One region of the Nonomuraea sp. bgisy101 genome, then DNA from elsewhere that is predicted to be linked to it. Evidence: predicted binding sites of a transcription regulator. Region 1 holds the regulator's gene; the other holds the start of a gene.
What was found. Region 1 encodes LexA, which represses DNA repair genes until DNA is damaged. Its sites were predicted from a motif close to TCGAACANNTGTTCGA; they were not measured.
Positions count from the first base shown of each region.

Region 2: the regulator LexA is predicted to act here: its motif matches at 1,314-1,329, upstream of ruvC (crossover junction endodeoxyribonuclease RuvC).

Region 1 is NZ_JBYITD010000007.1:985-4,321, reverse strand. It holds gene AC3EO4_RS14755 (LysM peptidoglycan-binding domain-containing protein) at 78-383, opposite strand; gene AC3EO4_RS14750 (hypothetical protein) at 1,306-1,581, shown strand; gene lexA (transcriptional repressor LexA) at 1,609-2,316, shown strand; gene AC3EO4_RS14740 (MalY/PatB family protein) at 2,577-3,337, shown strand, end outside.
Region 2 is NZ_JBYITD010000034.1:58,674-62,010, forward strand. It holds gene AC3EO4_RS43985 (GNAT family N-acetyltransferase) at 1-1,134, shown strand, start outside; gene ruvC (crossover junction endodeoxyribonuclease RuvC) at 1,350-1,877, shown strand; gene ruvA (Holliday junction branch migration protein RuvA) at 1,874-2,494, shown strand; gene ruvB (Holliday junction branch migration DNA helicase RuvB) at 2,544-3,337, shown strand, end outside.

The DNA.
Region 1 (3,337 bases):
CGTGGAGCGGACGTCGTCTCCCAGGAAGAAGGGGCGCCGACTCTCGGCCGGCGGCCGACGCATACCCCAGGTGCCGGTCAGGGCGCGCGGTCGGGCAGGTAGAGCCGACCGCCGGGGCGGATGAGTGAGCTGTTCAGCCCGTTGAGCCGCATGATCTCTCCCGCCACCGCGGAGGGGTCGTCGCCCGGAGAGACCGCGGCCGCGATGGTCCACAGCGTGTCGCCCTTCTCGACGACCACCCAGGGCAGCCCCTCGCGCCCCGTCCCGGTCATCTCCTGCGCGATGGCCCAACTGGTGGCCTTGGCGCCGAGCACGAAGCCTCCCAGGGACAATACGGCGAACAACCCCACGAGCACGACCCTCCCCCGTCTGGTCAGCCTCATGGGAGGGTGCTGGATCTGCTCTCCACCCGGCTCCGGCCCTGCCGGGACCACCCTGAGCCCACCCCGGCCCGACCTCGGCCTGGTCTCGCGCGCTCTACGCTTCCTCGCTTTCCCCCGATTCGCCGCGGTGCGCACCTTCGGGGCTCGGTCGACCGCCATCGGCCTGGGCCGATCCGCGACGGCCTCACTCAGGGGCAACGCCGCCCGCGCGATCTGAGGCACCGTGGCCGACCGCGCCTCGTGGGACCGGGCCGCCGCCGATCCCACCTCCCGCGTCCGCTCCGTGGGCGACCCCACCTCCTGGGGCCGGTTCCCGCCCGGCAACGCGTTCTGCCCTTGTGTCGCGCCCGTCTGGAGACCGCCGCCCCTTCGTCGCCAGGCCGGCCTGCCCAGCGACGTACCGCGCAGCCCGCCTCGCTTGCCCCGTCGACCGCTCTGGCGCCCCTCCCGCCCTCCGCGCGTACCTTCGCCGCGTCCTGTCCGCCCTGATCGATCGCCTGTCGCGATCGCCCGGCCCCGCATGCCGTCCATCTCCGCCCCCGGCTCTCTCGTCCCGCCTTCAGGACCGCTCGTGCCCTCCCGCGCGTCCGAGTCCTGCACCCCCTGGTCGCGGACGACCCGCAACCGCCCGCCACCTGCCGCGCGTGGCCCCGTGGACCGTCCGCCCGATGCCCCTCGTGACCCGGCAGACCGCCCACCCCCGGCCTCGCGCGGCCCCGCGGGCCGTCCGCCGACCTGCTTGCCCTGGGCGCCGCCGTCGGCGGCCAGGGCCTCCCGTCCGTCCGCCCCCGCGGACGCTTCCCCTGCGCCGCGCCCCTTCGCCGTGCGAGGCGCCGCGCCGCGCCCTGCCGTACCACGAGGTGGGGGAACCAGGCGGAGTCGGCCTCCAGGAGCGGGAGGACGCACGCGCTCCTCTCTCGTGATGTCCGCGATCAAGGTGAGTTGTTCGTCTTGGCTGGTCGAATCTGTCGTTGTGGTCGCTCGCACTGATGACCTCCCGCCACCGTCGACCCAAGGAAAAGGTCAAATAAAGATCAGCGAATCGAACACGGTGTCGATCGAACTCCCGTACGATGTTGTACACCACGTCACCGACGATTTCGAGGAAGACTCGAACAATTGTTTGAAGTTGATCTTCATCGGCGGTACGGTCGCTGTGTGCGACATGAAGACCACGGACCGGAAGGTGGGCCGGTGAGGCATGCCGCCGGGCGAGGAGGAGAGCATGAGCGAGCCGAATGACGGCAATGGCGTCAGCGACCTTGCGGTCCGCCGTCGTGACTCACTGGGCCTGACACCCAGGCAACGCAAGATCCTTGAGGTGATTCGCGACTCGGTGCAGCAGCGCGGCTACCCGCCGTCCATGCGCGAGATCGGCGAGGCCGTGCAGCTGACCAGCACTTCCAGTGTGTCGCACCAGCTGACCGCGTTGCAGCGCAAGGGCTACCTGCGGCGTGACCCGCACCGCCCCCGCGCCCTTGAGGTCAGGCTCCCCGGCGAGCCGGTGCTGTGGGTGGACCCCGACGGTGGCGAGGACGAGTCGCCGGTCAGCAGGCCGACGGCCGCCTACGTGCCTCTGGTCGGCCGCATCGCCGCCGGTGGTCCGATCCTGGCCGAGGAGAGCGTCGAGGACGTCTTCGCGCTGCCCAAGCAGCTCGTCGGTGAGGGCACTCTCTTCCTCCTCCAGGTCGCCGGTGACTCGATGATCGAGGCCGCGATCGCCGACGGCGACTGGGTGGTCGTACGGCAGCAGCCGGTGGCCGAGAGCGGCGACATCGTGGCAGCCATGATCGACGGCGAGGCGACGGTGAAGACGTTCAAGCGCAAGGATGGCCACATCTGGCTGGTCCCGCACAACGCCAACTACGACCCGATCCCGGGCGACGAGGCCAGCGTGCTCGGCAAGGTCGTGGCGGTCCTCCGCCGCCTCTAGCCGTGTCTCGCCGCTCGATCGGCCCTCACCTTTCCCGAGGGTCGATCGAGTCGGCGTACCCCGAGCTGGGTCTTCATGGCGCACGTGTTCCAGTGCCGCATCAGGCAACGTCCGACCTTACTGTGAGGTGACACAGCCGAACCGGCATGGTGGGCCATGCCGCAGAACGTGTTCCGGTACCGAGCTCTCGGCCACCACGGCGGTTCGCCCGTCGACTCCTCCCAGCGGGCAGATCAGCTCGCAATCCGTATCCATCGGGCATGTCGCACATTCTGGGTGACACTGATCGGGTGGACGATACCTTCCCCCGGCCCACCAAAGACGGCCTGAAATGGGCGAACGCGGGTCCTGACGTCATCGCCTGCTGGATCGCCGACATGGACTTCCCCACCGCGCCCGCGATCGTCGAGGCACTCCAGCGACGCGCCCGCGGCGACCTGGGCTATCCCGCCTGGGCGGCCGACCCGCAGGCGGGCCCGCTGGCCGAGGCGTTCACCGAACGCATGCTCGTCCGGTACGGCTGGGACGCCGACCCGTCAGCCGTCCGCGCCTTCTCCGACCTCAACCAGGCGCTCCAGGTCGTGCTCCACATCGCCACAGATCCTGGTGACACGGTCGCGATGCACGCCCCGGCCTACCCTCCGTTCCTCGGCACACTCGAGGAGATGGGCCGCGTGCTGCGCACCGACCTGTCGGACCTGGCTGATTGCCGCGCGCTCGTCCTGGTCAACCCGCACAACCCGACGGGCAGGGTCTTCACGAGATCCGAGCTGGCCGCCTTGGCCGAGCAGGTCGAACGGCACGACCTGCTAGTCGTCTCCGACGAGGTCCACGCCGACCTGGTCTATTCCCCCGCCGAACACATCCCGTTCGCCTCGATCCTGCCCGAACGCACGATCACCCTCACGTCCGCGACCAAAGCCTTCAACCTCGGCGGCGTCCGCTGCGCGCTGGCCCACCTCGGCCCGCCGCGGATCCGCGAGACACTCCGCTCCCATCCCTCCTTCCTGTACGGCGGCGC
Region 2 (3,337 bases), on a different contig from region 1:
CTGACGCCGGACGACCTCGACGCCGTCCTCGACACCCGTAAGCGATCTTTCGGACCGGTGCCCGACGACACCGTCGACGCCTGGCGCGCGACGGCGCGGGCCACCATGGAGCGGGGGCGCTACCTGGGCGTCTTCGACGGCTCCAGGCTGGCGGGCGCAGGCCGGCTGCCCGGCTTCACCCAGTGGTGGCACGGCAGGCCGCAGCCGATGGCGGGGATCGCGGGCGTGGTCGTCAACCCCGAGGACCGCGGGCGCGGCGTGGGCAGGCGGCTCATGCGCGCCATCCTCGCCAGAGCCGCCGAACTCGGGGACGCGGTCTCCGCCCTCTACCCCGCCACCACGCCGATCTACCGCTCGCTCGGCTGGGAGCACGCGGGCGCGGAGAACGTCGTCACGCTGTCTCCGGAGGCGCTGCGCACCATCCGCCCCACCGAACCGGTCAAGCTGCGCAGGATGGGACCCGGCGACGCCGCCGAGGTGATCGCGATCGTCGGCCGGGTCCACGCCGCCAACCGCGCCAGCGGCCCCATCTGCTGGGACGAGGCCGCGTGGCGCGACTTCCTCGGCGACGAGGACGACTTCCTGTACCTGGCCGACGACGGCTACGTCACCTACACGTGGGACGACGGCGACATCTCCGTCGACAATCTCGTCGCAGGCTCGGCGGCGACCGCCCGCGCGCTGTGGTCGCTGGTCGGCACCTCCTCCTCGGTCGCCACGAAGGTCACGGCGGTGGTCGCGCCCGACGACCCCGTCCTGTGGCTGCTGCGTGAGCGGGGGAAGGAGGAGGTCAAGAGGACGCGGTGGATGTTCCGCGTCGTGGACGTGGCCGACGCGATCGCCAGGCGCGGCTTCCCCTCGGTGGTCTCGGCGAACGCCCTGGTCACGGTCGAGGATCCGGAGCGGCCTGCCAACACCGGCACCTGGCGGCTGGAGATCTCCGGAGGCTCCGGCACGGCCGGCGCCGCCGAGGGGGAGGGGCCGCGCTTCACCGTCAACGGCCTGTCGGCGCTGTACGCCGGGATCCCGACCTCGACGCTGCGGCTCGGCGGCATGCTGTCCGGCCCCGAGGAGTTCGACGAGGCGCTGGACGCGGCGTTCGCCGGCACCCCCTACATGCTCGACTACTTCTGATCCTCCCCGCCTCTCCGCTCCCGCCACCATCACGCTCGGACTCGGGCTGCGCGAGGATGCCGACGAGATCCGCTTGTTCGACGCCGGCGCCTTCGGCCCCCGGCCTGGACCGGCGTCCCGCTCGCCCCCCGACGCGTGTTCGCCGTGCGCCGCCCGCCCAACCAGGGTAGAGTTCGCTGCCGAACAGATGTTCGGCAGCGAACGGAGGGCGGGCCGTGCGGGTGATGGGCGTCGACCCAGGGCTGACCAGATGCGGCCTCGGAGCCGTCGAGGGCCGCCCCGGCGCGCCGCTGACGCTCGTCGCGGTCGGCGTCGTGCGCACCTCGGCCGACGACGAGCTCGGCGCCAGGCTCGTCGGCATCGAGCGCGGCATCGAGCGGTGGCTCGACGACGTCCGCCCCGACGCGGTCGCCGTCGAGCGCGTCTTCGCCCAGCACAACGTCCGCACCGTGATGGGCACCGCGCAGGCGGCCGGCATCGCGGTGCTCTGCGCCGCCAGGCGCGGCCTGCCCGTGGCCCTCCACACGCCCTCGGAGGTCAAGGCCGCCATCACCGGCAGCGGCACCGCCGACAAGAAGCAGATCGGCACCATGGTCACCAGGCTGCTACGGCTGGCCGAGATGCCCAAACCCGCCGACGCGGCCGACGCGCTCGCCCTGGCCATCTGCCACGTGTGGCGGGGCGGCACCCAGAACAGACTGGCCGAGGCGCTGGCCAAGGCATCGAGAGGACGTGCGCTGTGATCGCGTCGGTTTCCGGGGTCGTGGCGGCGCTCGCGCCCGACGCGGCCGTGCTCGAGGTCGGCGGGGTGGGCGTGCTGGTGCACTGCACGCCGGGCACGCTCGCCACCCTCCGGGTCGGCGAGCACGGCAGGCTGGCCACCTCCCTCGTCGTCAGGGAGGAGTCACTCACCCTGTACGGCTTCGCCACCGATGACGAACGCACGGTCTTCGAGCTGGTCCAGACGGCCAGTGGCGTGGGCCCGAAGCTGGCGCTGGCCATGCTCGCTGTCCACACGCCCAACTCGCTGCGCCTCGCTGTCGCCTCGGCCGACCTCAAAGCGCTCACCAGGATCCCCGGCATCGGGCAGAAGGGCGCCCAGCGCATCGTGCTGGAGCTGAAGGACAAGCTCGGCACCCCGCAGGAGGCGGTCAACGCCGCGCTCAACGGCCACGGCGCCGTCCCGCTGTGGCGCGATCAGGTCCACTCCGGCCTCGTCGGGCTCGGCTACTCCACCAGAGACGCCGACGAGGCGATCGCCCTGGTGGAGCCGCAGGCCGACGCCGAGGTCGTCGCGGGCAGGCAGCCGCAGGTGGCCGCGCTGCTGAAGGCGGCGCTCCGGGCGCTGAGCGTCCGATGAGGCGGCCGGGGGCCTGGCGCGACCGCGCGAACGGCGATAGGGAGAAGCGGTGAGCATCGAGCGCGACCTGGTGTCGCCTGACGCCGAGGGCGACGAGCTGCAGATCGAGGCGGCGCTGCGGCCGAAACGGCTGGCCGACTTCATCGGTCAGGCGCGGGTGCGCGAACAGCTGTCGCTGGTGCTGGAGAGCGCCGTCAAACGTGACAGGCCGCCCGACCACGTGCTGATGAGCGGCTCGCCCGGGCTGGGCAAGACCACCCTCGCCATGATCGTCGCAGCCGAGCTCGGCGCCCCGCTGCGGATCACCTCGGGTCCCGCGCTGGAACGGGCGGGCGACCTGGCGGCGATCCTGTCGACGCTGACCGAGGGGGAGGTGCTGTTCATCGACGAGATCCACCGGATGGCCCGCCCCGCCGAGGAGATGCTCTACCTCGCGATGGAGGACTTCAGGGTCGACATCATCGTCGGCAAGGGGCCAGGGGCGACCGCGATCCCGCTGGAGATCGCGCCCTTCACGCTCGTGGGGGCGACGACCAGGGCGGGCCTGCTGCCCGCCCCGCTGCGCGACAGGTTCGGCTTCACCGCTCACATGGACTTCTACGAGGTGGCCGAGCTCGAGCAGGTGCTGCGCCGCTCCTCCAGGCTGCTTGGGGTGTCGCTGCCCGACGAGGGCGCGCACGAGATCGCCAGGCGCTCGCGCGGCACGCCCCGTATCGCCAACCGGCTGCTGCGCAGGGTGCGCGACTTCTCCGACGTCCGCTCCGACGGTGTCATCACCCGCGACATCGCCTCGGCCGCGCTCAACCTCTACGAGGTCGACGCCGAGGGCCTCGATCGGCTCGA